2 regions of the Pseudomonas sp. Pmew2 genome follow, and region 1 is predicted to be linked to the other one. Evidence: predicted binding sites of a transcription regulator. Region 1 holds the regulator's gene; the other holds the start of a gene.
The links. Region 1 encodes sigma-54, which starts transcription at its own class of promoters, with help from an activator protein. Its sites were predicted from a motif close to ANTGGCATNNANNTTGCTNT; they were not measured.
Positions count from the first base shown of each region.

Region 2: the regulator sigma-54 is predicted to act here: its motif matches at 2,288-2,307, upstream of AC4ANK_RS24860 (pilin).

Region 1 covers NZ_CM176702.1:1,453,974-1,468,873, reverse strand. The annotation lists gene murA (UDP-N-acetylglucosamine 1-carboxyvinyltransferase) at 1-690, opposite strand, end outside; gene AC4ANK_RS06760 (BolA family protein) at 713-952, opposite strand; gene AC4ANK_RS06755 (STAS domain-containing protein) at 1,067-1,372, opposite strand; gene AC4ANK_RS06750 (MlaC/ttg2D family ABC transporter substrate-binding protein) at 1,369-2,019, opposite strand; gene mlaD (outer membrane lipid asymmetry maintenance protein MlaD) at 2,039-2,506, opposite strand; gene mlaE (lipid asymmetry maintenance ABC transporter permease subunit MlaE) at 2,506-3,303, opposite strand; gene AC4ANK_RS06735 (ATP-binding cassette domain-containing protein) at 3,303-4,112, opposite strand; gene AC4ANK_RS06730 (KpsF/GutQ family sugar-phosphate isomerase) at 4,417-5,391, shown strand; gene AC4ANK_RS06725 (KdsC family phosphatase) at 5,391-5,930, shown strand; gene lptC (LPS export ABC transporter periplasmic protein LptC) at 5,939-6,511, shown strand; gene lptA (lipopolysaccharide transport periplasmic protein LptA) at 6,498-7,046, shown strand; gene lptB (LPS export ABC transporter ATP-binding protein) at 7,047-7,772, shown strand; gene AC4ANK_RS06705 (RNA polymerase factor sigma-54) at 7,955-9,448, shown strand; gene hpf (ribosome hibernation-promoting factor, HPF/YfiA family) at 9,524-9,832, shown strand; gene ptsN (PTS IIA-like nitrogen regulatory protein PtsN) at 9,844-10,308, shown strand; gene rapZ (RNase adapter RapZ) at 10,311-11,168, shown strand; gene AC4ANK_RS06685 (HPr family phosphocarrier protein) at 11,185-11,457, shown strand; gene AC4ANK_RS06680 (superoxide dismutase) at 11,630-12,241, opposite strand; gene AC4ANK_RS06675 (DUF2753 family protein) at 12,243-12,704, opposite strand; gene AC4ANK_RS06670 (class II fumarate hydratase) at 12,739-14,115, opposite strand; gene AC4ANK_RS06665 (hypothetical protein) at 14,108-14,503, opposite strand.
Region 2 covers NZ_CM176702.1:5,360,046-5,374,945, reverse strand. The annotation lists gene AC4ANK_RS24870 (type II secretion system F family protein) at 1-429, opposite strand, end outside; gene pilB (type IV-A pilus assembly ATPase PilB) at 432-2,126, opposite strand; gene AC4ANK_RS24860 (pilin) at 2,352-2,747, shown strand; gene AC4ANK_RS24855 (O-antigen ligase family protein) at 2,908-4,212, shown strand; gene AC4ANK_RS24850 (oligosaccharide flippase family protein) at 4,370-5,656, shown strand; gene AC4ANK_RS24845 (IS256-like element ISPsy17 family transposase) at 5,726-6,985, opposite strand; gene AC4ANK_RS24840 (DUF1523 family protein) at 7,088-7,633, opposite strand; gene AC4ANK_RS24835 (ATP-grasp domain-containing protein) at 7,753-8,751, shown strand; gene AC4ANK_RS24830 (trypsin-like peptidase domain-containing protein) at 8,806-9,945, shown strand; gene AC4ANK_RS24825 (phosphoribosyltransferase domain-containing protein) at 10,012-11,145, shown strand; gene AC4ANK_RS24820 (HAD family hydrolase) at 11,138-11,896, shown strand; gene AC4ANK_RS24815 (cysteine protease StiP family protein) at 11,889-12,983, shown strand; gene AC4ANK_RS24810 (HpcH/HpaI aldolase/citrate lyase family protein) at 12,983-13,933, shown strand; gene AC4ANK_RS24805 (HAD-IB family hydrolase) at 13,934-14,680, shown strand; gene AC4ANK_RS24800 (TerD family protein) at 14,728-14,900, shown strand, end outside.

The sequences.
Region 1 (14,900 bases):
CTTGTAGGTGGCCGGGCCCAGACGCTTGACGCCATCGATAGTGATGGTGTCGGTGCCTGCGCCGTGAATTTTTGCGCCCATCGCGATCAGGAAGTTGGCCAGATCGACAACCTCGGGCTCGCGAGCAGCGTTCTGCAGAACGCTGCGGCCGTTGGCGAGGCTGGCGGCCATCATGATGTTTTCAGTACCGGTCACACTCACGGTATCGAAGAAGAAGTTGGCACCACGCAGGCCACCCTCGGGTGCCTTGGCCTTGATGTAGCCACCCTCGACATCGATGATCGCGCCCATGGCCTCAAGACCGCGGATATGCAGATCAACCGGACGCGAACCAATGGCGCAGCCGCCTGGCAGCGCCACTTCGGCCTCGCCGAAGCGAGCGACCATCGGGCCCAATACCAGAATCGACGCACGCATGGTTTTCACCAGTTCGTACGGGGCGACCAGAGTCTTGATGGTGCGCGGGTCGATCTCGACGCTGAGCTTTTCATCGATCACAGGCTCGATGCCCATGCGACCGAACAGCTCGATCATGGTGGTGATGTCGTGCAGGTGGGGCAGGTTCTGAACAGTAACCGGCCCGTCAGCCAGCAATGTGGCGGCAAGGATCGGCAAGGCAGAGTTCTTTGCCCCGGAGATGCGAATTTCGCCATCAAGACGAACGCCGCCGGTAATAATCAATTTATCCATTAGAGTCTCGACACCAATTGGCTCAGGAACGCTCGGCCCATGCAGCGCGGCTGAAAAATTTCATGGTCACCGCGTGGATGCTGCCATCGGCAATCCAGGGGTTCAGATGGGTATAAATCTGTTGCTGACGCTTGACCGGACTCAGGCCGGCCAACTCGTCGCTGATAATATTCAGCTGGAAGTTGCAGCCTTCGCCTTCGACTTCCACTTTGATTTCCGGCAGCTTTCCTTCAAGGAAGCTTTTAACTTCTACGGCCTGCATGCTTAACCTCGATCGGCGCTGTACGCGCGCGGGCCGACCATCATACAAAAAAGCCCATGTTATGCGAAGCCCGACAAGCAGGTCCCGGATAAAGGGCTTTTTCGATGACGCCTGTCAGTGGGTGTCCAGTAGCTCGGTCAGACCTGATACACGGGCTATCTGACGCATGTCTTCAGGCATCGAGCGGACAGTGATCGACTTGCCTGCCTCCTGTGCATCACGCATGAAAGCCAGCAGCAAGGCGAGGCCTACACTGCTGGATTTCTCGACGCCCGAGCAATCAAGTGTCAGATCGGCCAGATCACCCGACTTGATCAGCGCCGCACCCTGCTTGCGCAGCTGTGGCCCGGTGCGGTAATCCAGCACACCAATCAGCCTGAGCTCGCCAGGCCCGACGAGGCGGACGGCGGACTCTGTCATTGTGCAGGCTTCTGCGCAGCGTCTACGGTGGACTTGGTCTTGGCCACTTCGCCAGCCCAGTTGTTGATGGTGGTATCCAGGTTGTTGCCGTTGCGCTGCATGGCATCGGCGAACTGATCACGGAACAGCTTGCCGATATTGATACCGTTGATGACAACGTTACGCACTTTCCACTCGCCGTTCAGCTTGACCAGCGTGTAGGAAACCGGATAGATCGCGCCGTTATTGCCTTTGACCTGCATGTCAACGCTGGTGCGGTCATCGCCTTCGTCCTTGGCAGGTGCGACGGTGATGCCCTGGTTGTTGAATTCAAGCAAGGCATTGCCGTAGAACTGCATCAGGCTGCGCTTGAAGTTTTCCTCGAAACGCTTCACCTGTTCAGGGCTCGCCTTGCGGGAGTACTTCACGGTCATGATGCTTTTGGAAATGCCATCGGCATCCACGACAGGACCGACAATGCGGTTCAGTGCATCGTAGAAGGCACTCGGATTCGACTTGTACTGCTCACGGTTGGTCGCCAGGTCACTCAACAGCTCCTTGGTGGTACGTTCCACCAGATCGTGAGCTGAGGGCGTTGCCGCAGCGTTGGCCAGCATCGGCAAGGTGGCCAGCAATATCAACAGACCACGGCGCAGGATAGAGATCATTTAAAGCTCCTTACTTGGCTTACTTGGCGTCTTTGCTTACGGTATTGAGCAGGAATTTCCCGATCAGGTCTTCCAGCACAAGCGACGACTGCGTGTCATGAATGGTTGCACCGTCTTTGAGCAGCTTGTCATCGCCACCGACGCTGAGACCAATGTACTTCTCACCCAGCAGGCCAGCAGTCAGGATCGACGCCGTGGAATCGGAAGGCAGGTTATCGACCTTCTTTTGAATCTCCAGCGTGACGCGACCGGTGAAGGTGTCGTGATCCAGATCGATCGCCGTCACCTTGCCGATCGTGACGCCAGCCATGCTTACCTTGGCTCTGACAGTCAAACCGGCAATATTGTCGAAGTAGGCATAAAGTTTATAAGTGTCGGTGCTCGCGCTCGTGCTCAGACCACTGACTCGCAGGGCCAGCAGGAGCAGAGCCAGTATCCCCGCCAGCAGGAACAGACCGACTCCGGTTTCGATGGCACGGTTTTGCATCAGAAATCTCCAAACATCAATGCGGTCAAAATAAAGTCCAGTCCCAGCACGGCCAACGAGGCGTAAACGACGGTTCTGGTCGTCGCGCGGCTGATCCCCTCGGAAGTAGGATCGCAATCGTACCCCTGGAAAACGGCAATCCATGTCACCACGAAGGCAAATACGACGCTTTTGATCACCCCATTGAGCACATCGTTCGTGAAAGAAACGCTGTTCTGCATGTTCGACCAGAAAGAACCGTCATAGACGCCCAGCCAATCGATCGCTACCCAGGAAGCGCCCCAGATACCGACCACACTGAAAATCATCGCCAGAATCGGCATCGAGATGAAACCTGCCCACAGGCGTGGCGCAACGATGTACTTGAGTGGATCGACACCGATCATCTCAAGGCTCGACAACTGCTCGGTGGATTTCATGTTGCCGATCTCGGCGGTCAGCGCAGAACCTGCACGCCCGGCGAACAGCAGGGCTGTAACCACAGGCCCCAGCTCACGCAGCAGGGTCAGTGCGACCATCTGGCCAACGGCCTGCTCGGAGCCGTACTTGGTCAGAATGCTGAAGCCCTGCAGCGCCAGCACCATGCCGATGAACATGCCGGACACCACGATGATGACCAGCGACATGACACCGACCGAATACAGCTGCCTTACCAGCAGTTGAAAACTGCTGCCCGCACCGCCGCGGCCAAGCAGGGCGTTTACCAGAAACAGACCGGAACGGCCCAGAACAGTAACAATATCAATGGCCGAACGCCCTAACAGGCGTACCCGGTCCATCAGTGACTTATTGCGCATCAGCGCTTCCCCAATAGATCTTCGCGAAAATCCAGCGCCGGATAGTGGAACGGTACAGGGCCATCAGGCTCGCCGGTCATGAATTGACGAATGCGTGGGTTGTCCGAGGACATCAGTTCTTCAGGCGTGCCCTGCCCCAGCACCTGCCCGTCACCCACTACATAGAGATAGTCGGCAATGCTCGCTGTCTCGCTGAGGTCATGGGACACCACGATACTGGTGATGCCCAATGCGTCGTTGAGCAAGCGGATCAGGCGTACCAGCACGCCCATCGCAATCGGGTCCTGCCCTACGAAGGGCTCGTCATACATGAGAATCTGCGGATCGAGAGCGATGGCCCGGGCCAGCGCGACACGACGCTTCATACCACCCGACAGTTCGTCGGGCATCAGTTCGACCGCACCGCGCAGGCCCACAGCCTGAAGCTTGAGCAGCACGATGTCGCGGATCATTTCTTCCGGCAGTTCAGTGTGCACGCGCAAGGGAAAAGCGACGTTTTCGAAAACGTCCAGATCGGTAAACAGTGCTCCGCTCTGAAACAACACGCCCATCTGCTTGCGAGCATCGAACAGATCACTGCGCGACAGCTCAGGCAGGTTCTGACCATTGACCCACACCTGCCCTTCGCTTGGACGCAACTGAGCCCCCATCAAGCGCAGCAAGGTAGTCTTGCCACAACCGGACGGCCCCATGATCCCGGTGACCTTGCCCCGCGGAATACGAATATCAACGTTATTGAAAATGCTGCGCGTACCGCGTTTGAAAGACACACCTTTCAACTCGACCGCATAGGCGTCATCAGGACTCATCTAAACTCCTTGCGATACAGCCTCCGCCCTCAGCCGTCGGTTCTTGGAGGCCGACCAGCTGTCCAGGCGCGCCGAACAGGCCGCGAACTATACCACCGCCGCCACCCGCCCCCAAGAAGAGAACCGAGCGGTTCAGGTAATCGTTGAATTATTCTGTACCACAATGTTATGGCATCAGGCGTGGATACAGACCCTCAAGTGCGTAGGAAATTCGTTTAAAAACAACACAACGACGATCAGACGTGAGGGAATCGTTCATTACCGCTATAATCGCCGCCTTTCAGCAGGCTGACCCTTTCCAGACATGAACCAATCCAGTGACCTGATCCAATCGGCGCAACGCACCATTCGCCTTGAGATAGAAGCCATACAAGGCTTGCTTGAACGTCTTGACGGCGATTTCGTGCGCGCGTGCGAAATGATCCTCGCCAGCAAGGGCCGAGTTGTTGTGGTCGGCATGGGCAAGTCCGGACACATCGGCAACAAGATTGCCGCCACACTGGCGAGCACGGGCACTACCTCTTTTTTCGTGCATCCAGCTGAAGCCAGTCATGGCGACATGGGCATGATCACCCGCGATGACATTATCCTGGCCCTGTCGAACTCCGGCAGCACCCACGAGATCGTGACCCTGCTGCCACTGATCAAGCGTCTGGGCATAAAGATGATCAGCCTGACCGGCGACCCCGAGTCCATTCTGGCCAAGGCTGCCGACATCAATCTCAACGCTCATGTCGTGCACGAGGCCTGCCCGCTCAATCTGGCACCGACCTCTTCGACCACCGCCGCACTGGTCATGGGCGACGCGCTGGCCGTGGCGCTGCTGGACGCACGGGGTTTCACCGCTGAAGACTTTGCATTCTCCCATCCGGGTGGCGCGCTGGGCCGTCGCCTGTTGCTCAAGGTCGAGAATGTCATGCACTGCGGCGACGCACTGCCCAGCGTTCAACGCGGCACGCTGCTCAGGGATGCGCTGCTGGAAATGACCCGCAAGGGCCTGGGCATGACCGCGATTGTCGAAGCTGACGGCACACTGGCCGGTATCTTCACCGACGGCGATTTGCGCAGAACGCTGGACCGCCCCGTCGATATTCGCCAGACCATCATTGATGAAGTCATGACCCTTCACGGCAAGACGGCCCATGCAGAAATGCTGGCCGCCGAAGCGCTGAAAATCATGGAGGACAACAAAATCAGTGCGCTTGTTGTCGTAGACCAGTACGACCGGCCGGTTGGCGCGTTCAACTTGCAGGATCTTTTGCGCGCAGGCGTCATGTAATGGAAACCGAAACGATGACCCAGGACCTCATGCAACGCGGCAAGGCTATCAAGCTGGCCGTTTTCGACGTCGATGGCGTACTGACCGACGGCCGCCTTTACTTCATGGAAGATGGCCGCGAGATCAAGACATTCAACACTCTCGACGGCCAAGGCATAAAAATGCTGATAGCCTCAGGCGTCACAACAGCCATTATCAGCGGCCGCAAGACTGCGATAGTCGAGCGCCGGGCAAAGAGCCTGGGCATTGAACACCTGTTTCAGGGACGTGAAGACAAGTTGGTAGTACTGGACAAACTGCTCGCAGAACTCCAGCTTGGTTACGAACAAGTCGCCTATCTGGGTGATGATCTGCCAGACTTGCCAGTCATCAGGCGCGTCGGTCTGGGCATGGCGGTTGCCAATGCCGCGAGTTTTGTACGCGAGCATGCACATGGAATAACCAGAGCGCGGGGCGGCGAAGGTGCGGCACGCGAATTCTGCGAACTGATTCTGAGTGCGCAAGGCAACCTTGAAGCGGCTCACTCCGTCTATTTATAGAAGCCATTATGTTCACTAAAAAAATTCGCAAGTTCCTGCTGCTCGGGGTACTGGCGCTGCTGCTGGCAGCGGTCGGTTACTGGAACATCAGCCCGGAAAGTTTTATGGATCAGCCGGTGTCGACCGTTGACGACACGGTCATCGACTACTATGCGATCAATGCCCACAGCGTGCAGTACCTGCCCGATGGCACGCTTCAGTACGACATGACCTCCGACAAGGTCGAGCACGTGAAAGCCACTGACGTGACCCTGTTGACCACGCCCGACCTGCACATGTACCGCGGTGGCGAGTTTCCATGGCACGTACAGAGCAAGAAAGGCGAAGTTTCGTCCGGCGGCGACCAGGTCGAGCTGATCGATTCCGTTCGTGTCGAGCGTACCGATGAAAAACAACGTACGACTATTATCACTACCAGTCGAATGACCGTATTCCCTCAGAAGCAATATGCGCAGACCGAGCAAGACGTTAGAATCGACGGCGCCGGCGGTGTGACTACGGCCAAGGGAATGAAAGCATATTTGAAAGACAGCAGGATGGACCTGCTGTCCAACGTAAGAGGACAGTATGAGGCTCGTTAAAACTCTTCCTTTATTGCTCGGCCTGGGCGCAGCACTGGGAAGCGCGAGCGCCTGGTCCCTGCCAACCGACCGCGATCAGCCGATCCACATCCAGTCTGACGATGCTCAGCTCGATGACAAGAAAGGCGTAGCAACCTACAAGGGCAACGTCATCATCACCCAGGGCTCGATGAAGATCACCGGTAACACTGTGACGATCACGCGTAATGCCCAGGGCGAAGTGGATGTGTTCACCTCTGTCGGCAATCTGGCCTATTACGAGCAGAAGCCTGCCGTAGACAAACCGATTGTGCAGGCCTATGCCGTCACTATTCAGTACTACGCCGGGCAGGACCGTATCGTCCTCATCGACAAGGCCAAGGTCATCAATGATGGCAATACTTCCGAAGGCGAGAAAATCGTTTATGACACGGTCAGACAGGTCGTCAGCGCCGGTCGGGCCAATGGCGGTGCCAAGGTGACCACACCACGTCCGCGTATCGACATGGTCATCCAGCCGAAAAAGAAAACCGACCAACCTCAGAAGGCCCAGTAAATGGCGACGCTCAAAGCCCAGCATCTGGCTAAAAGCTACAAAAGCCGGCAGGTCGTGCGCGATGTGAGCATTTCCATCGACAGCGGCCAGATCGTCGGCCTGCTGGGCCCCAACGGTGCCGGCAAGACCACCTGCTTCTACATGATCGTAGGTCTGGTCCAGGCTGATCAGGGTCGCGTGCTGATTGACGATCTGGATGTCAGCCATCAACCCATGCACGGTCGCGCCCGAGCCGGCATCGGCTACCTGCCGCAGGAAGCCTCGATTTTCCGCAAGCTTTCAGTGTCCGACAACATCATGGCGATTCTCGAGACCCGCAAGGAACTCGATGCCGGAGCACGCCGCAAGGAGCTCGAAAGCCTCTTGCAGGAGTTTCACATCACCCACATTCGCGACAACCTGGGCATGAGCCTGTCGGGCGGCGAGCGCCGCCGCGTGGAAATTGCCCGCGCCCTGGCCACTGCGCCGAAATTCATCCTGCTGGATGAACCTTTCGCAGGCGTAGACCCTATTTCGGTAGGTGATATCAAGCAGATCATTCACCACCTCAAGGCCAAGGGTATCGGCGTACTGATCACCGACCACAACGTCCGTGAAACGCTGGACATCTGCGAAACTGCCTACATCGTCAACGATGGACAGCTGATCGCAGAAGGCGATTCCGAGACCATTCTGGCGAATCAACTGGTGAAAGAGGTCTACCTCGGCCACGAATTCCGCCTTTAATCGACTGCCCTTTGCGCTTAGCGGCCGATTGATGCCAGTGCAGTGTGTTGACAATATTTTATTTGTCATACCACTCTAGGCAAAGGTACAGGTTTCAGGCATATAATTTGCTTAAGTTGGCGCTCCGGCGCCTGTAGTAGATGGCGCATGAGCGCCGGCGAATAAGGTGTTTAGCCCCTGCCATGAAACCATCGCTAGTCTTGAGAATGGGCCAGCAGCTGACGATGACACCGCAGCTGCAACAGGCAATCCGCTTACTCCAGCTTTCCACACTGGACCTCCAGCAGGAGATCCAGGAGGCGCTGGAATCGAACCCCATGCTGGAACGGCAGGAAGAAGGCGACGACTTCGACAACTCCGACCCGCTTGCCGACAACATCGAACAAAAGCCCAACCCCGACGTTCAGGAACCGACCTACCAGGAATCCGCGCCTACCGTGGATAACCTTGAAGACGGCGAATGGAACGAGCGCATTCCCAACGAACTGCCCGTCGATACCGCATGGGAAGACATCTACCAGACCAGCGCCAGCAGCCTGCCAAGCAACGATGATGACGAGTGGGACTTCACCACACGCACATCTGCAGGCGAAAGCCTGCAAAGCCACCTGCTGTGGCAATTGAACGTCGCCCCGATGTCCGACAAGGACCGCCTGGTGGCGGTTACGCTGATCGACTGCATCAACAACCAGGGCTATCTGGACGAAACCCTCGAGGAGATTCTCGAGTCTTTCGATCCCGAGCTGGACATCGAACTCGACGAAATCGAAGCCGTACTGCACCGCATCCAGCAGTTTGAGCCGGCAGGCATCGGCGCCCGAAACCTGAGCGAATGCCTGCTCCTGCAGCTTCGCCAGTTGCCAGCCAAAACACCTTGGCTGATGGAAGCGCAACGGTTGGTCACCGACTACATCGACCTGCTGGGAAGTCGCGATTACGGCCAGTTGATGCGGCGCATGAAGCTCAAGGAAGACGAGCTGCGCCAGGTCATCGAGCTGGTCCAGAGCCTCAACCCGCGCCCTGGCTCACAAATCGAATCCACAGAAGCCGAGTACGTCATTCCCGATGTAATCGTGCGCAAGGACAACGAGCGCTGGCTGGTCGAGCTCAATCAGGAGTCCGTACCGCGCCTGCGCGTCAATCCGCAATACGCAGGTTTTGTACGCCGGGCCGATACCAGCGCAGACAACACCTTCATGCGCAATCAGTTGCAAGAGGCGCGCTGGTTCATCAAGAGCCTGCAAAGCCGCAACGAGACACTGATGAAGGTCGCCACCCAGATCGTCGAACATCAGCGCGGCTTTCTTGAGTACGGCGACGAGGCGATGAAGCCGCTTGTCCTGCACGACATTGCCGAGGCAGTGGGCATGCATGAATCGACCATCTCGCGCGTGACCACCCAGAAGTTCATGCACACGCCACGCGGCATTTACGAGCTGAAATACTTCTTCTCGAGCCATGTGAGCACTTCCGAGGGCGGTGAATGCTCGTCCACGGCAATTCGCGCAATCATCAAAAAACTGGTTGCGGCGGAAAATCAGAAAAAGCCGTTGAGTGATAGCAAGATCGCTGGTTTACTGGAGGCACAAGGCATTCAAGTAGCCCGTCGCACAGTCGCCAAGTACCGCGAGTCACTCGGGATAGCGCCTTCCAGTGAGCGTAAGCGGCTGATGTGATGCAGGCCCAGCCACAGCGTCCCAGAGACAGGCGCCATGCCTGCCTCTTTATGCACTGGCAAAGGAGAAAGCTGTATGCAAGTCAACATCAGTGGACACCAACTGGAAGTGACCAAACCCCTTCGTGAATACGTTGAGCTCAAGCTCAAAAAGCTCGAGGGGCATTTTGACAAGATTACCAACGTGCAGGTCACGATGACGGTCGAAAAGCTCAAGCAGAAGATCGAAGCCACGTTGCACATCCATGGTGGAGAGGTCGTTGCCAATGCTGAACATGACGACATGTATGCTGCCATCGACCTGCTCACTGACAAGCTAGACCGACAATTGCTCAAGCATAAGGAAAAGCAGCAAAGCATCCTCAAAGGTGCGGCCGCTCGCTAACGCCCATTTAAATGATCCGAATCGAAAATATCCTGACCCCCGGCCGCTCCCTTGTGAACGTGCCGGGTGGCAGTAAAAAGCGTGTACTCGAAGAAATTGCCAACCTGATCGGTCGTGAAGTACCGGGCATGGTTCCGGACACAGTATTCGCAAGTCTTGTTGCCCGCGAAAAACTGGGTTCAACCGGTTTCGGCAACGGTATTGCCATCCCTCATTGCCGCCTTGCTGACTGCAGCGAGCCTGTCAGTGCAGTCATTCACCTCGCTACCCCCGTGGATTTCGACGCCATCGATGGCGCGCCGGTTGACCTGCTGTTTGTATTGCTGGTCCCGCAAGCCGCTACTGATGAGCACCTGGAGTTATTGCGCCAGATCGCCAGCATGCTTGATGACAAAGATGTGCGTAAGCGCCTGCGCAGTGCCAAAAGTGCCGAAGCGCTTTATCAAGTGGTGCTGGACGTGCAGAACGGAAACTGAACATGCGCATGATCATCGTCAGCGGCCGTTCCGGCTCGGGTAAAAGTACAGCCCTCGACGTGCTGGAAGACAACGGTTTTTACTGTGTCGACAACCTGCCTGCCGGACTGCTGCCGGAACTGGCCGAGCGAGCGCTGATCAATACTGAACTGGCCGAGCCCTTGCTGGCGGTGTCCATCGATGCGCGAAACCTGCCCAGTCACCTGACCCGCTTTCCGCAAATGCTGGATGAAGTCCGCTCACGCAACATCCAGTGCGACGTGCTTTACCTTGATGCGGATGAAGCAACCCTTCTCAAACGCTTCTCGGAAACCAGGCGTCGTCATCCTTTGAGCACGGCAGATCGTTCGCTTGCCGAGGCGATACGCGACGAGACAACGCTGCTGGGCCCGATCATCGATCTGGCCGACCTGAAAATCAACACCACCCACCTGAACCTCTATCAGTTGCGCGACGCACTCAAGCTTCGCCTGCTGAACAAGCCCGAGCCAGGCACTGCGTTTCTGATCGAATCCTTTGGTTTCAAGCGTGGCATGCCCGTCGACGCAGATCTGGTATTCGATGTGCGCTGCCTGCCCAACCCGTACTGGAAGCCTGAACTGCGCGACCATTCCGGGCTTGAACAACCGGTTATCGACTACCTGTCGGTGCAACCCGATGTTGAAGAGATGTTTCAGGACATCTTCGCTTATCTGAACAAATGGTTGCCCCGGTTTGCAGCCAGCAACCGTTCTTACGTTACCATTGCCATTGGCTGCACCGGCGGACATCACCGCTCCGTCTACCTGACCGAACGGCTCGGCCAGGTCTTGCAACAATCACTCAAGAACGTTCAGGTTCGCCACCGCGACCTTAGCTGAAAGGATTTTCACTGCGATGCCCGCTCGTCAAATCACCATCATCAACAAATTGGGCCTGCATGCCCGCGCTGCCGCCAAATTCGTCAGCGTCGCAGGCAAGTTCCCTTGCACGATCAGGGTTGGCCGCTCTGAGCAGACCATGGTCGATGGTAAAAGCATCATGGCCGTGATGATGCTGGCGGCAGGCAAAGGCACCGAAATCCATCTGAAAACCGAAGGCGAATTCGAGCAGGAAGCGCTCGATGGCCTGGTTGAACTGATCAACAACAAGTTTGATGAGGGCGAGTAAGCCCTCAAATACGCCCCTTCCAAGGTCACCAGCAGTGCATCCGCAACCAAGCAATCAGTAACGACATACCTGCCAACAGCAGCCCGGTGCCTACGACGAGCCGCAACAACCGCACACCGCTGAGAGCGAATATTCCTGAGCGCATAAGCTGCCTTGAGCCCGGTTACGGGAGTCAGGCCAGAGCGGCCTGATAACGTCGAGACACTTCATACCAATTGATCACGTTGTAGAACGCGTTGATGTATTCGGGGCGACGGTTCTGATAGCGCAGGTAGTAAGCGTGCTCCCATACATCCAGACCCAGAATCGGCGTATTGCCATTCATCAACGGGCTGTCCTGATTACCGCTGCTTTCAACCACCAGCTTTTTGTCGGGGGTGACGCTCAGCCATGCCCAGCCGCTGCCGAAACGGGTCAATGCGGCTTTGGTAAACGCTTCCTTGAATCTGTCGTAGCCACCCAGCTGCTCGTCGATGGCCAAAGCGACAGGGCCTTTGGGCAAACCGCCTCCGCCTGGCACCATCACCTCCCAGAACAACGAATGATTCGCGTGACCGCCACCCTGGTTGATGACCGCCGGACGCAGGTTTTCAGGCAACTGCTTGATGCTGGCCACCAGCTTCTCGATGGACCAGTCAGCAAACTCGGTGCCTTCGATCGCAGCATTAAGGTTGTTGATGTAGGTCTGGTGATGCTTGGTGTAATGGATCTCCATGGTTTGCGCATCGATGTGCGGCTCCAGGGCATCGTATGCGTAAGGCAGTGCAGGCAAGGTATAAGGCATTTCAATGTGCTCCGTAGAAAAGTCCGGAAGTGGCTGCCGAGTGGCGCTGCAACGATGAGCGCGTGTGCTCGCTGCTGCTGTTCAACAACCGATGAGTGCGCGGGTATTCGCCGTGTTCACTGATAAAGCTCAGCAACTCGGCGTAGGTTTTGCTGCTGTGGCGCAAGGCTGCCTCACGGAGCGCCGGAGGAAGACGCTGATCCTGCATGGTCCGCAACAGATGTTGATGAATGGCACACAGGTATTCAGCGCTTTCCTCAGGCTGATCGAGGCTCAGGTGCAGGTCCGCCAGGTTGTGGTGAGAAATCACACAGGCCGCGACGGCCTCGTCGACATCCGCCCAACGCTCGAACAACACTTGCGCCAACGCCAGCGCCTGAAGGTAAAGCTCGCGGGCTTCGACCCACTCGCCCAGATTGAAACAGCGATTGGCCTGCTCGATAGTGCGTTTCCAATGCTGCATGGTCATACCTCCAGGGGACGTTGGCTGGCTGGAATCAAATACCGCCAGCGGTGAGTTTTTCAGGGTTGAGCAACACTTCCAGTTCGCTACGTTGCAAATCAGTGTGCTCAAGGGCGACGTCAATGACCGGACGGCCCTGCTTGTAAGCGGTCTTGGCGATTTCGGCGGCTTTCTGATAGCCAATGATCGGGTTGAGGGCCGTCACCAGAATCGGATTACGCGACAGCGCTTCCTTGAGCTTGGATTCATTGACCTTGAAGCTCGCAATCGCTTTGTCAGCCAGCAGCCGACTGGAATTGGCCAGCAGCTCGATGCTGCTGAGCAGGTTCTGGGCGATGATCGGTAGCATCACGTTAAGTTCGAAGTTGCCGGACTGCCCCGCCACGGTAATCGTCGCGTCGTTGCCGATCACTTGCGCGGCAACCATGGCGGTGGCTTCCGGAATGACCGGGTTGACCTTACCCGGCATGATCGATGAGCCCGGCTGCAATGCCTCCAGCTCGATCTCACCCAGCCCTGCCAGTGGCCCCGAATTCATCCAGCGCAGGTCGTTGGCAATTTTCATCAGCGATACCGCCGTGGCCTTGAGCTGGCCGGATACCGCGACCGCGGTGTCCTGCGAACCGATCAACGCGAACAGGTTCTTGCCAGGTGCGAATTGCACACCGGTCAACGTGCTCAACTGACGACTGAAACGAGCCGAAAACTCAGGATGCGCGTTGATCCCGGTACCGACTGCGGTGCCGCCCTGTGCTAGTGACTGAAGGCTCGGCTGGAGACCTTGCAGATGCTCGACGTTGGCGCGAATCTGCTGTGACCAACCGTTGAGCACCTGGCTCATGCGCACGGGCATGGCGTCCATCAGATGCGTACGACCAGTCTTGACGAAGGCATGGACCTGCTCGGCTTTGTGTTCGGTCACTTGCACCAGATGGGCCAGCGCAGGCAGCAGTTGTTCGTGCAGAGCCAGTGCAGCGCTCACATGAATCGTGGTCGGGATAATGTCGTTGCTGCTCTGCCCGCAGTTGACGTGGTCATTGGGGTTGACCTCTTCGCCCAGCACACGCGTGGCCAGCGTGGCGATCACCTCGTTGGCGTTCATGTTGGTACTGGTGCCGGAACCGGTCTGAAAGATATCCACCGGAAAATGCGCCATGTAGTCACTGGCCAGCAGGTCTTTCACGGCACTGACAATCGCCCTGCTCTGCCCCTCGCTGATCTGCTCCAGCTCCAGGTTCGCCTGCGCTGCAGCCGCCTTGGCCAGCAACAGGGCACGAATGAATTGGCGGGGCATGCGTTGATGGCTGATCGGAAAGTTTTCCACCGCACGCTGAGTCTGCGCGCCGTAAAGGGCCTCGACCGGGACCTGTAGCTGGCCCATGCTGTCGCGTTCGATACGGGTATTACTCATCGCAATGTCCTTGCACCAGTTCAGAGAGGGAAATCGAGGGCTGTAGCACGCAGGTCGCCAGTTGATGAACACAGGCTTGCCAGCGCTGACGCCGCGCAGGCGTGGAGGCGATTGCCTGTAAATCACGCAGCGGACGCCAGGCCTGATCCAGACACAGGCAGCGCCAGTGCCACGGCAATGCCGTATCGCGTGCGGTGTCTATCAAAAGACGGAAAGTGGTTTCGGCAATCATGGGCTGGGGCGCGGCGGTAAAACGCGCCAGATAGCGCCCTTCGGCGAGGTAATGCTCGATCAGCCGAGGCTCGTCGGGCTCAAGGGCGCAACGAATCCGCAGACTCAATCCACGCCAGTTTTCCAGATAAGACAGCTCGTGCAGAACGGACCCCATGACCACAGCTCATCTTAATAATGATATTCATTATTAAATGATATAAAGAATCATTACAAGCGCGATCTTGAGCGAGTGCGTCATACACAGGTGCTGAGATGCCCGCTTTGCTGCCGGTTCCCGGCAGTTCGCGGACGAGTCCGCTCCTACAAAACCTGGATATCGCGGACCAGCGTAGGGCTGCTTCGGCCCGGAGGGCGTGGGAGCGGACTTGTCCGCGATAGGCTGCAAAGCGGCCTTAAAACAGGCCACCTTGGCTGTATCTGGTGCACCGAGGCGCTTGGTTTTGCTGCCGGTTCCCGGCAGTTCGCGGACGAGTCCGCTCCTACAAAACCTGGATATCGCGGACCAGCGTAGGGCTGCTTCGGCCCGGAGGGCGTGGGAGCGGACTTGTCCG
Region 2 (14,900 bases), 2.3 Mb from region 1:
CGCTTGCTCTCCGGCATCGACTAGGTTGCAGAACAGGTCGTCGAAGTATTCCGGTTTCTTTCGCAGAGCCGTCGCAAAGCTGTTCCCTGCTGAAACCTCCTGCTTTAGAGAGCCGACCAGCGCACGCATGTTCGGGTTTTCTGCACCTTCGGCAATGATGTCAAATGACTGCAGCAGCGGCACGCCTGCCTTCATCATGGTAGCCATCTGCCGGGAAAAGAACGCGATGTCCAGCGGCTTGATCTTCTTACCTTTGCCAAAAATCGATACGGGCTTTTTACGTACTTTGGTGAAATTGATTCCTTGTTTGCGTAACTGAGCCTTCACGAGCGCGAGGTTGTGCCCGCTCACTTCTCCACTGAGTTTGCCGCCTTTCTTGTCCACACCTTCCCATGTGTAAATACTGACTTTAACTGCCTTGCTGGCCATGCTTAATCCTTGGTCACGCGGTTGACTTCTTCAAGGCTGGTAATACCTTGCATGGCCTTCGACAGCCCGGAGGTCCTCAAATCATTGAAGCCGTCCTTGCGCATCTGCCTGGAAATCTCCAGCGAATTGCCTTCTTCCATGATGATGCGTTCCAGTTCTGGTGTTTTCTTTACTACTTCGTAAATACCAACCCTGCCCCTGTAACCGCCGTTGCAATGCTCACAACCTACTGGGCCATAGATTTTAAACGTACCGATCTTCTCCTCTGGAAAACCCTCCTGGATGAGCGTTTCCCGGGGTATATCGAGCTCTTTCTTGCAATGGCTGCATAGCTTGCGCGCCAGCCGCTGGGCAATGATGAGGTTAATAGCCGTAGCGATGTTGAACGCTGCGACGCCCATATGATGCAAGCGAGTGAGGGTTTCTGCGGCACTGTTAGTATGCAGAGTAGATAACACCATGTGGCCAGTTTGCGATGCTTTAATGGCGATTTCGGCGGTTTCCAGGTCGCGTATCTCGCCGACCATGATTACGTCGGGATCTTGACGCAGGAATGCGCGCAATGCCTGAGAAAAGTCGAGTCCCTGACGCGGGTTGACGTTGACCTGATTGATGCCTTCCAGGTTGATTTCTACCGGGTCTTCAGCTGTGGAAATGTTGATGTCCACAGTATTAAGAATGTTCAGGCCAGTGTACAGCGAAACGGTTTTACCCGAGCCAGTGGGACCGGTTACAAGAATCATGCCTTGTGGTTGTTTCAAGGCCTCCATATACAGAGCTTTTTGGTCTGGCTCATAGCCCAGCGCGTCAATGCCCATCTGTGCGCTGGTCGGATCGAGAATCCGCATCACGATCTTCTCGCCCCACAGTGTCGGCAGCGTATTCATACGGAAGTCGATAGCTTTGTTTTTTGACACTCGCAGCTTGACCCGGCCGTCCTGCGGTTTACGCCGCTCAGAGATATCGAGGCTGGCCATGACCTTCAGGCGCGCAGCAATACGGTTGGCCAGATGGATCGGTGGTCTGGCCACCTCATGCAAAATGCCGTCGGTACGCAACCGCACTCGGAAGATCTTTTCGTAAGGTTCAAAATGCAGGTCGGACGAGCCGAGCCGTATCGCGTCCATCAGCATCTTGTTAACGAAGCGCACGACCGGGGCATCATCGGCATCACTCTGAGTGGCCAGTGAGGTTTCCTTGTCACTCGCAGGCTCGATGTCCAGGCCCAAATCAATGTCTGCCAACTCGCCAAGGCCGCTTTCAGTGTCAAAAAAACGGTCTATGGCAATGGTCAGCTTGTCATCTTCAACCAGAATCGCTTCAGTGTTCAGGCCGGTACTGAATTGTATGTCAGTGACTGCCTGGTGGTTGGTAGGGTCTGAGATGCCTATAAACAGCTTATTACCACGACGCCACAGCGGCAGTGCATGGTGCTGACGAATCAGCTTTTCACTCACAAGGCCTTTGGGCTGGCTTTCCTTGTCCAGGCTGGCAAGGTCCATGAAAGGAACGCCGAACTGATCAGAAGCCATTTCTGCCAGCGTCAGGCTTTTGACCAGTTTGTTCTGGACCAGATAACTTACCAATGAAATCTTGTCGCGGCGCGCCTGCTGATAAGCTTGCTGCGCAGCAGTTTCGGTAAGCAGCTCGGCCAGGACCAGTTGTTTGGCCAAACCGGTGAGGACAGCATCAGACATATAACCACCAGACACAGACAGTGTGAGGGTTATAGCTTAGTCGGGCGATGCTGCCAATTGGCAGTGAGGGATATGACAAAAATTGTCAGTTTCTGCTGATTTCTGAGGGCGCCCGCTCGTAAAAGACCCGAGTTGAAGTGGTGGGTAGCGCCTTGCTCAATATTGGCACGGGCTATGCTTGCCCAGAGTCAAGGCACTACCTTATTGACGCCTGGAGAAGTAAGCATGCAAACACAAAAAGGTTTCACGTTGATCGAGCTGATGATCGTTGTTGCGATCATCGGGATTCTGGCTGCTGTGGCCATTCCTTCCTATCAAAACTACACGTTGCGCGCGCAGGCCTCTGCTCTGCTCGCTAGCTTGGATTCCGCCAAGTTGGCGGTAGCAGAGAACTACTCCAACGGCTCGGCTCAAGCAGATGTGTGCGGTACTGGTGCTAGTGCTATTGCAAACTGCACTGGGTCTGGTGTGCTTTCAGTTAGCCGAACTGGTCCGGCTGTTACAGTTAGGCTCACACCATCCTTTCCTGCTGCAACAACCGTTGGTGGTAGTGTGACATGGGGATGCGTCGTAGTCCCGGTCTCGGCTGCACCTAGTGGCTGTACAGGGGCAGCCTCTTAATAACCAGTATGCTGCAACGAGAAAGGCGCTTGTGGCGCCTTTTTTAAATGCGTTTTAGTGGAATTTCATGATTTTCTTTCTCTACTGTTGTGCTGTTTTGATAATTAGTTCATGTTTTCATGATTTTTCTGGGCATGATTATCAGAGGGTTGCACAATTTTTGATTGGTTTTTCATCGCTTGTTTTGTGGTTAAAATATTCGGCTAAACAGTTAAGTTTTTGCACTATATCATCCGAAGTAAAATTATTTTTTTTTAGTGTTGTGGTGATGGGGTTCGTCTCCAGTTTCATGTCCCACCGTCCCCTTTGGGCGTTAACTGAACTGTCCGTCCTGCTGCTTTCTTGCGGTATCGGCTGCGCATTCGCTTTGCAAAGAAACGTTTACGGTACCCAACTGGATCGCGCCTTCATAGGCTTCGTCATCCTTATCTGCACTGTTAAAACAATGCAGTTTCTATCCGCCTCCACAGCAGCATTCCTCAGCTCCGCCCCAACCCTCGACACCGACCTCCTACTCGACGGCTTTTCCAACAAACGTTTCTACGGCCAATTCCAGACCTTCACTCTGCCCTTACTGGTGCTGCCACTACTATTGCCCTCCACACGACGCTCAATCAAGATCGGTTTGTTCTGCCTGACCAGCCTCTGGTGGATGATCGCGATCAGTGGGGGGACTCGCGGTACATGGCTGGGCATGGCCGCCGCAGTTGCAGTTGTGTTCTGCCTCGGACGTGCCGGACGCCGTTGGGCTGGTTGGCAGATGGGTGCGGCCTCGACGGGGCTTCTGCTGTTTACCCTGCTATTCAGCGTGCTACCAGGCCTGCTGGGTATCGAAGTCAGCAATTTCGCAGGCGACCGCTTGACGACCTCACTGTCCGCACGTGAAATCCTCTGGCAGCAAGCATGGGAAATGATCAAAGAGCGCCCGCTCCTTGGATTTGGTCCCATGCATTTCGCTGATATATGGAATGCCGTGGCGGCGCACCCACATCAGGCCATTCTGCAATGGGCCTGCGAGTGGGGGGTTCCATCGACGTTATGCGTGGCGGGTCTTGCGTTATATGGGCTGAGCACCACCGCGGTGCTATTGCACAAGCGTGCGCTGTCTCTTGAGCCTGTTGACCTGATGCGCTTGTGCCTATTCGCCAGTCTTGTTGGTGCCCTGACCCAGTCGATGGTCGACGGCGTGATCGTGATGCCCTATTCGCAACTGTGGCTGGCGATCATTGTGGGCTGGCTGCTGGCGTTACATAAGTGGCAAACGCCCCCTCGTCCTGCCAGTGTTGCGTTCAGTAGTGCATGGCTGGTTTGTCTGACGCTTGCCACGGGCATGATCCTCTATACCATCGTTCGAGATTTTCCGGACATGGATGCACGTAAACAGCAATTTGGTGAAGATTTCGGTGGTAGGTACCTTCCACGTTTCTGGATGCAGGGTGTCATCGCACATCCACCTGGGAGCTGATCCCGACGCTGTGCTAGCATTTTTCATATGACCAATAGCTTGATCCGGTGATGAATGAGCCTTTGAATTGGTACAGTGTCGCATTCAGGCGCATGTCATTCGTGGCAGCCAGGTCTCTTGTGCCGAATAAATAAAGCGTTTTTTTCGGAAGTATTCAATGTCTTCAAAGGTGCCTCTTCAAGGTACGGAAATTCCGTCGGGCTTCTCGTTATTTTCTTTATTGAGGAAAGGCAGCCCTCTGATCGTTCAGTGGATGTCGACGATTTACGGCGCTGCGGTGTCACTTGGGCTTTCAATTTTCCTGGCACGTAGCATGGGGCCAGATGCGTTTGGCGCTTACACCTACATTTATGTTCTGGCGATGTTTTTGGCATTGATCCAGGACGCAGGCATCAAGACCCTGCTGCTGCGCGAGAGAACATCCCCTACTGCTGCGCTGAAGACCTCGAATCAAACCCTGCCAAGCCAGGCGTTGCTGCACCTTGTAATCAGTAGCATTGTGCTGATGCTCGGCTCTTATCTGGCGTCTCGCTGGCTGGATGGCCTGTCATTAGCGGCCGCAGTATTTTGTTTTGGCGCAATGACGCTGGTGACCTGGTTATCATCATGGTTCAAAGGCGTCGGCGATTTTGGCAAGGACGCATTTTTTCTGATTTGCGCGCGGAGTCTGAGCGTGCTGATGATCCTGTCCAGCATCGCTATCTTCGGCCTGACACCCGTCGCGATCTTCTCTTCCTGGGGGCTCGGCCTGCTGCTGACGTTCGTTTGGTTTCGGCGAGATTTGCCCCCGCTGATCAAAGCACCCCTGATTTTGCCCGTATGGGCTTACCGCAGTGCGTTCGTCTTTCTGTTGCTAGACCTGCTTACAACGATCTACCACCGCGTAGACATCGTCATTTTGCATAGCGTGCTGGGTTATGTCCCGCAGGTAGGTTCCTATGCCGTTGCTTGCCGGTTGATCGACGGTGTCATGCTCCTTGCTACTCCTATCGCGTTAGTGATGTTCCGACGCATGCGACATCTAGCGGAAACGCCCGACGGTAGCGTTGATTTCAGCCGTAAGGCGATTCTGATTGCTTTTGCGATTGGTGCGTTGCTGGCAGGTATTGGCTGGATGTCAGGAGGGTGGGGAGTTGGCTTGCTTTTTGGTAGTGTTTATGTGGACGAAACGCAGCCGATCATGGGCTGGTTGTCGATTTCATTGTTGTTCGCTCTGCCAAACTTTGTTCTTACGCAATGCGCAGTTGCAACTCATCAAGAGCGTTTTTTCCTGGTCAGCGCTGCATTTTCGTTACTCGTTAATGTATGCCTTAATGCGTGGCTTGTTCCATTGCACGGGGCGCTGGGGGCTGCATGGGCAACTGTCTGTTCAGAGGCCATATTGACTCTCTGCCTGTTGCTTGGCGGTATGCTCGCAGTAAAGCACGACACGTCTGCTCAATAAGGCCCTCGGGGATTATCAGTTTTTTTGTGTTCGGGCTGGTAAGGGCCTGCCGTCAGGCAGGCCCTTGTTTTACCAGCTCGGTCTGGTAAATCGGTCTCCGTACAGGATCGCAAATTGATTCATTGCCACTTTCCAGTCGTGTGCCGCATGACCCCAGTTGGCGGTGATGTTGCGCAACCCAAGCCATATCAGTTTCGTCGCGGCCTCATCGGTCGGGAAGTGCCCTCGAGTCTTGATGATCTTGCGTAACTGGGCATTGATGCTCTCGATGGCATTGGTCGTGTAAACCACTTTGCGGATGCCCGCCGGGAAAACAAAAAACGGTATAACCCGATCCCAGGCGCGACGCCATGCAGCAACCACAGTCGGATACTGCTTGCCCCAGGGGCCCGCTTCAAAGGCGTTAAGCTCTTGCTCAGCCACATCTGCATTGATCGCCTGGTAGATCGGCTTGAGTGCTTTGGCCAGTGCCCGACGTTTATCCCAAGCGGCATAGTCCAAGCTGTTGCGGATCAGATGCACGATGCAGGTTTGCAGCGTCGTGGCAGGAAAAACCGCCCCCAACGCCTCCGGTATTCCTTTGAGGCCATCCGTGACGGCGATCAGAACATCTTCAACGCCACGAGTCTTGAGGTCGTTGAACACCTTCATCCAAAACTTGGCACCCTCGGTGCTCTCGATCCATATACCCACAATGTCGCGCGTGCCATCAGGTAATACCCCCAGCGCCAGATAAATAGCCTTGTTGCACACTAACCCCTCGTCCCGGATTTTGACCCGTAACGCATCGAAGAAGATCACCGGATACATCGGTTCCAAGGGTCGTTGCTGCCAAGCGCTCACCTCTTCCATGACCGCATCGGTGACTGAGCTGATGAAGTCATGGGACACGTCAGTTCCATACTGCTCAGACAGAAAAGCGCGGATCTCACGCACCATCATGCCCCGGGCGTACATGGCAATTATCTTGTCGTCGAAGCCTGTAAAACGGCGTTCGTGCTTGGGAATCAGGATCGGGGCGAAGCTACCATCGCGGTCTCTGGGGGTATCCAGGCGAAGCGGCCCGTCGTCGGTCAGAACCGTCTTGCTGCTTTTGCCATTACGCTGATTGGTCGACTCCTCAGGGCGCTCCGCGCCCTGAGGGTAACCAAGGTGGTGACCCAGCTCGGCGCCTAGCGCACGCTCGATCAGAGCCTTCTTGAACGCCATGGACGCGTCTTGAATGGCTTCGGCGCTCATCGGGCCTTTAACAAACTGCTCAATCAGCTCTTGGGGAATCGAGGGCAACTCCCTCGCTGTTGCATTGGCGGACTTCTTTTTGGTCGGCATACATGCACCTCTAGCTACATGTTATGCCCGAACACAAAATTTCTGACAGTCTCGGCCCTCGCCTTAAACTATCCGCCGAGGGCCGTAAGTCAGAGCTAAGTGCTAACGCACAACCCCATCAACCCGAGCCCGCCCTTTAAACCGCCTTCTAACCCCAACAACCACAATCACCACCAACAACCCCACCACCACAAAAAAGATCGTATTAAACACCGGAAACGGCTGATCACGGCTCGTCACCGCTTCAACTTCGGTCACGTTGGGAAACATCGACAGGATCGTTATGCGCCAGCCGTAATAACGAATCAGTGCCAGTTGCTGGGAATCACGCGAGTAGCCCTGGGCTTTGGCCTGGATGTCGGCGGAGTCGAATTTGAAGTACCACGGGAAGCTCCAGCCGGTGTCTTCGTTGCGGTAGACCACGACTTTCTTGGTGTCCGGGTCTTCGGTGTTGATGAAGTACACGTCGCGGGTCGGGCCGTCTGCCGGGTTTTCGGCGTTGATGACGCCGTCGGCGTCCATTCTTTTGACTTCCACGCCGGTGATCATCACGACATCATGGCGCGGCAGGACGTAATAAAGGCTTAATGCGCCGATCCCGAGTGCCACGAATACCACAAGCCAAATCGACCTTCTCAGCCACTTCATACCAGCGTCCTCTGTTTAAAATTGCGTGACTTTGCCCTAATCCGAACATTTCGAAGCAAAACAGTTATTACAAAATTCGACAAGGCCGTTGCAGATGGCGTTGTCTTCCGGAGATTTACATGATTTGGTTCCTTGAAGGGCAGTCCAGCCAGCGTGAAGTGATCATGGGCGCGCGCGATGCGCTGCCTGCGTCGGTGCAGATTATCGCCTCCCATCGCCAGCAGCGCTCCGAAATTACCGGGCAGGCCCATGTGGCACTGCAAGAGCCGGTCGATAATGAAGAGCGTATCGACTGGGTGCTGGAGACCGCTCGCTCGCTGGGCGTCCGGACTATCGTCGCCGGGCGTATAGGCAGCTTTTACGAAGCGCAGCGTGCACGTTTTGTTGCCGAAGGTTTGGACCTCGTCACGGGCGGAACGTCCCAGCAGACCTTCATGGATGTCGATGACAAGAGCCGCTTCACTGCGGCGGCCGAGGCGGCGGGTCTGGCGTGCATTCCGGGAATCGCCGCGAGCAGCGCCGAGGAGTTGCAGGCGGCTTACGATTCGTTGTCGGTGTCTGGCGAGGTCTGTATCAAGCCGGTGGTCGGGATTTACGGACGGGGCTTCTGGCGCTTCAAGGCCGATGTCGATGATTTTCGCTGTTTCGCCAATCCGGATGCGCGTGAAACGACTTTTCAGGCGTACCTTAACGCTTACCGTCAGGCCGAGGGCGTTCCGGCGATGCTGTTGATGCCGTATATGCCCGGCAGTGAATGCTCGGTGGACATGGTCTGTGAGCACGGCAAGGCGGTTGCCTTTGTCGGGCGGCGCAAGGTAGGGCTGAATCAGACCTTCGAGCGTGACAGCGAGGCGGTGCAACTGGCGGTGCGCGCAGCGGAGCATTTTGCCTGCGACGGGCTGATCAATGTACAGACCCGTGACGACGCTGACGGCAAGCCGCGTTTGCTGGAAATCAACCCGCGTTACTCCGGCGGGATCGGTTATACGCGTGAAACCGGCGTCAACCTGCCGGGTATTTTTGCGACACGCCGTCTCGGCTTGAAAGAACCGGAAACACATTGGCTTGAGGATATCCGCGTGAAGGCCATCACGGTCGCTGTACGGGCCACGGTTTGATCGGGATAATAGATTTTTGCTATCACTAATCGCTCTTATCAGGGAGGATCGGGCATGAAGCTTCTTGCGCCAGGTGCAAACACTGCTTTAGCAAACGCCCACTGCACCTGGAATCTGGAGAGCGGCAAATCTTTGGTTTTTGGTGAGTACGCAGCGGTCGCTTTGCTGGCGGTCAACGACAAGCGCCAGCCCATGGGCGACCCGGCGCTGCTGCACCAGGAACAGAGCTGGATGGAGTGGAGCGGCGGCCCTCAGGATGTTGGCTGTACGCTTCGGCTGGACAGGCTCCCGGCTGGCAGTGATCGCGTGTTGTTGATGGTCTATGTATATGCAGCCATGGGGCCGGTCCGTGACGTTTCCAGCCTGCATCTCAAAGTGGATGCCGACATCGAGCATCGGCTGGATCTGCGCGATAACGGCGAAGCGGCGATCATCATCGGCGAGTTCTACAAGCGTAATGAACAGTGGAAATTCCGCGCGCTGAGCGAAGGCTCGGCGTATGGGTTGTCGGCGTTCGGGCGCAAGATCGGCCTGGACGTTGATGACCGTCACCCGCGCCACCCGTCCGGTGGCTCCAGTGGCGGGCCTCGGCATGAGTCGGCGACCGGCACGGCATTTGTGGTCGGCCCGGCGCACGTCATGACCTGTGCCCATGTCATCGAAGACATGGGCGTGTTCTACATCACTTCACTGGAAGGCCGTTACAAGGCCGAACCAGTGGTGATCGACCGTCGCAACGACATCGCGCTGCTGCGGGTGCAGGGCGCGCCGCCGTTGTCTCCGGTTACATTCCGGGACGGGCAGGGCTGTGAGCCGGGTGATACCGTAACGGTCCTGGGTTACCCGTTGGCGTCCATTTCCGGTGGCGGGCTGCAGGTGACGCAGGGCGGGATCTCCGGTCTGTTCGGTCTGCACAATGACGCCAGCCTGTTCCAGTTCACGGCACCGATTCAGCCAGGGTCCAGTGGCAGCCCGCTGTTTGACAACGGTGGCGCGGTGATCGGCATGGTGACATCCACCGTGCCGGACGGGCAAAACATGAACTTCGCAGTGAAGTCCGCACTGCTGCTGTCCTTTCTGCAGGCATGCCGTATCGATGCGCCGCATGCCCGCCCGGAAAGGTCGTACACCACCACAGAAATCTCACGCGCCGCACAGTCATCGTTATGGCTCGTTGAAGCTTCTCGCCAGTGACGTCGGTGTTGCCTGCTCAAGTGGCAGGCGTCTGGGGCTTCGGCCCCGTTACTCAGGAATTTATCAATGGACAGCAGCGCAGCTTTTTCCAACTCTACAAAGCTTCGTGCTGACCTGCTTCGTGGTCGTCTCGACGTCAGCGTCGACTCGTCCACTATTGCCCCGGATTCTCTGTTCGGCTTCGCTGAACGGCGCAACCCCAAGCGTGCATTTCTGTTCGTGTCCCGGGTGCTTGGGCGTCATATTCCCGCGCGTCCGGGCGTGATGCTGAAAAGTTTTCAGGACCTGGCGCACAAGATTCCGGCAGACCTGCCCGGCCCGGTGCTCGTCATCGGCATGGCCGAAACCGCAGTCGGTCTCGGTGCCGACGTGCACCGTGCCTACAGCGCAACGCGATCTGATGCCTTGTATCTGGTCAGCACGCGCCATCCTACCGGCAGCGAGCTGTTCGCCCGCTTTGAAGAAGAGCACAGCCACGCCAGCGCTCACCTTATCCATCTGCCTGTCGATCCGGCGCTACGCGAGATGATGCTCGGCGCACGTTCGCTGGTGCTGGTCGATGACGAGGCGTCGACGGGCAAGACCTTCATCAATCTCCATCAGGCACTGGTCGAGGCCGGGCTGAGCAACATCGAGCGGGTGGTGACGTGTGTGCTTACCGACTGGTCGGCAGGTGCAGTCAGCACGTCGATGGGCGCAGTGGCCGAGCAGGTCTCGCTGTTGCAGGGGTCGTACTCTTTCGATGAAGACGTGAGCGCGCCATTGCCGGACATGCCTGAGGTTGGCACCGTGGCAATGGGCGACTGGCCGCTGGTGACCGCCAATGACTGGGGCCGGATGGGGGTGTTATCGGTTGCCGATACCCTGGCGCCAGGGCTTACCGTGCAAAAGGGTGAACGCGTTCTGGTGGTAGGCACCAGCGAGTTCGTCTGGCGGCCGTTTCTGCTGGCCGAGCGTCTGGAAAAAGCCGGTGCCGATGTGCATTTCAGCTCTACCAGCCGTTCACCGATTGCACTGGGGCATGCCATCGACCACGCACTGTCGTTCTCCGACAACTATGGCCTAGGCATCCCCAACTTCCTTTACAACGTGCGGCCGGGTCAGTTTGACCGGGTGCTGATCTGCACCGAAACCCCAAGGCAGGCCGTACCCGCCGAGCTTATCGAAGCGCTGAACGCCGAGGTTATCTGCGATGAGTAACGACCGCCCGCTGATCTTCGTCGATCTGGACGACACACTCTTCCAGACCGCCCGCAAAACGCCCGCGAACATTGAAAAACATGTCGCAACGCTGGATATCAGCGGTAACGCCAATGGCTACATGACTAACGTGCAGAAGTCCTTCGCGCACTGGCTGCTGGCGCATTCCGATGTGGTGCCGGTGACGGCGCGCAGTGTCGAGGCCTACAGCCGGGTCAAACTGCCGTTCACCGCAGGCGCAATCTGTTCGCACGGCGGTGTGATGCTCGATGTCATGGGGCGGCTGGACCAGGACTGGAACGAGCAGATGAAAAATACCCTGGCCAGCTATCAATCGCGGTTGCATGAATTGTCTGCCGCCACACTGGCGATTGGTCATGAGCTGGGCTTTTCACTGCGCGGCTGGGTGGTTGAAGAGGCGCAGCTGTTTCATTACGTGGTGACAAAGCATAACGAGAGCGATGACAGCGTGCTCAGCAAAGTACTGGCCGAAGTGCAGGCCCGCGGCTTGCTCGATGGCATGCACATCCACGGCAACGGCAACAACCTGGCCTTTCTGCCCGAGGGGCTGGCCAAGCGCTACGCGGTTCAGGAATGGCTGCGGCGCGACAAGGCCATCAATGGCGAACGCCCGGTGCTCGGTTTTGGCGACAGCATTACCGACCTGGGTTTCATGGACGAGTGCCACTGGTGGGCGACACCTGCCCGCAGTCAGTTGGCGAAAATGTTTGTCGGAGCAGAGCATGAGTGATCCCGTTCACGGGCTCGATACGGTCGGCAGTGGCAGTTATCTGTACGACGACGTGCATTTTCTGCTGCGCAGCGTTGCGATGCAGGCCACTAGCGTGGCGGAGAAGGAGCGCCTGATCCAGACACACCAGAAGCACTACTCGGAAATGATCAGCGAGGAGTCGCCTCCCAGCGCCGCTCACAAGGCGTTGTATGAGCGTGCACTCAGCCAGAACGGTTTGCGCATGGCCGATGACGTGCAAGCCCTGGCACAGGCGCTTGACCGCGAATGCACCGGCGCTGAAATCGTTCTGGTGTCGTTCGTGCGTGCCGGTTTGCCGCTGGGTGTGTTGTTGCGTCGGGCACTGATCGATCTGCACCGCGAAGCGCATCACTACGGCATCAGTATCGTGCGTGATCGCGGTATCGATAAAGTCGCGCTGGAGGCCATCATTCTGGCCCACGGCGCGCAGAACATCGTGTTTGTCGACGGCTGGACCGGCAAGGGCGCAATTTCGGGTGAAATCCGTCGCAGTCTGGCAGGTGACACGCGCTTCCCGAAAGAACCACGACTGGTAGTGCTGGCCGATCCCTGCGGCAGTGCCTGGCTGGCGGCGTCGGCAGAAGACTGGGTGATTCCGTCCGGTATTCTTGGCGCGACCGTGTCCGGGCTGGTGTCGCGCTCTATCTGGCCGACGGACGGCGGGCTGCATGGTTGTGTGGTTTACGAGCAATTGCAGGGCCACGACGTCACGCAGTCTTTTATTGAACACATCGACAGCCAGCGTCGTCAAAACAGTTCTACGCTCACGCTGACACCCTGGACGCTGACGCAGCGAGCCGGGCTCAAGGACGCTGCAACGCAGGTGGTCGACCGCTTGGCCGAGCGCTTTGATATCACTAACTTCAATCGCATCAAGCCGGGCATTGCCGAAGCCACTCGCGCGGTCATGCGCCGTGTTCCAGACCATGTGCTGGTACGCAATCGGGCGGACAGCGATGTGCAACTGCTGCTGCACCTGACCGAAAAAGCGGGGATTCCCGTTGAAGAAGTCGGCGATGTGCTGGGGCCTTATCGGGCAGTGACCATCATTCGGAGTCTGAGCTAATGGCCTTATTTTCGCCTTACGCGCTGGGGGCAACGCTGTACATGCCCGCCACCCGCGATGACATCGTCGATGTGGTGTTCGGTGAAAAGATTCCCGAACTGCGTTCGCTGGTCGTGTGCCTGGAAGATGCGGTGGCGCTGATTGATGTCGATACAGCGCTGGTCAACCTTCGCCAGGTGCTGACCCGCATTCAGGACCGTGGCGGCCGCCCGGCCAACGGTCCGCTGTTGTTCGTTCGTCCGAGAGATGCCGCAATGGCGCGGATTCTCAATGACTGGCCGCTGATGGCGCACGTTGATGGGTTCGTTGTCCCCAAGCTTTCGCTGAAAAGTCTGACGAGTTGGGAGCAGTCCGTTACCAACCCGGCGCTGGCGTTGATGCCTACACTGGAAACGCCGGAAGTGTTCGATCCGTCGGCAATGGTCGAACTTGGGCAAGCGCTGAAAGCCAGTCTATACGAGCGGATCATTGCGTTACGTATCGGTGGCAATGACCTGATGGGCTGTCTGGGGCTGCGCCGCAATCCGGCCATGACCCTGTATTCGACGCCCATGGGCTATGTGATCCCGATGCTGGCGGGAGTGATGGGTTCGCAGGGTTTTGCACTCACAGCGCCGGTGTTCGAGCAACTGGCCACACCTGACATTCTGGAACATGAACTGGCGCTGGATATTACCAATGGGTTGGTCGGTAAAACGGCAATTCACCCCTCGCAGGTCAATATCATTCAGAATGCACTACGCGTCAGTCTGGAGGACATGAACTCCGCCCGGATGATTTTGAACTCTGTGGCCCCCGCAGTGTTCAAGTACAACGATGCGATGTGTGAACCGGCTACCCATTACAAATGGGCAACCCACATCATGGAGCGCGCCAAATGGCATGGAGTGTTATCCGCACCCGCTTCGATCATGGATGCCAGCATTCGACTCGCTGAGGCAGTTAGCTAGATGATAGAACCTGACCTTGAGACCGTAGAACCTGATCTTGAACCTGTAGGACCTGATCTTGAAATCGAAGTGGAACAACGCCTGCTGGCTGTTTTCGATTTCGACGGAACCATCACCCGGCACGACAGCTTTGTGCCTTTTCTCAAGTTCGCCTTTGGGCAACGTGCGTTTTCCGTGCGCATGGCCCGCCTGGTGCTACCGAGCATCGGCTATCTCGCCAAGCGTGTGACCCGCGACGAACTGAAGGGCCGCCTTATAAAGGCGTTTCTCAGCGGCGTTGAAGTGCAATGGCTGCAGCAAAAGGCCGAGGCGTTCTGCCAGTCGCACTGGAACCGCCTGATGCGCCCGGCTGCGCTGGAGTCCATCGCCGCCGAAATCGAGAAGGGCGCCATTGTCACGCTATGTTCAGCATCGCCTGCTATGGTTCTGCAACCCTTCGCTGATCGCTTGAAAGTAGAGCTGATCGGCACCAATCTGGAAGTCATCGACGGCAAACTGACTGGATTGATCGAAGGCAGCAACTGCCGTTGCGATTCGAAAGTCGCACGCCTTGAAAGTGTTTATGGGCCGCTCACGCAGTTCCGGGTTCGTGCCTGGGGCGACACGCGGGGTGACCACGAATTGCTCGCCGCTGCTCAGGATGCGCACTGGCGTCTGTTCCATCCGACGTGGCGTCGAGGCCGTTATAAAGGCCCCGTTAACGCCAAGTTACACAATCCTGATGGCAATGATGGGCCAACACGGTAAGGCTGTAACACTTTTATCCGAATTCCGACGTTCACATGGAGCGAAAAATGGCACTCACTTTGGCAAAGAACCAGACGATCTCACTGGAGAAAACCGCTGGTACCGGCCTCAAGAAAGTCAGTATGGGCCTTGGATGGGACCCTGAAAAAGCCAGCGGTTTCTTCGGCATGTTGCTCGGCGGTGGCGGCGGCGATATCGACCTGGATGCCTCCTGCATCAT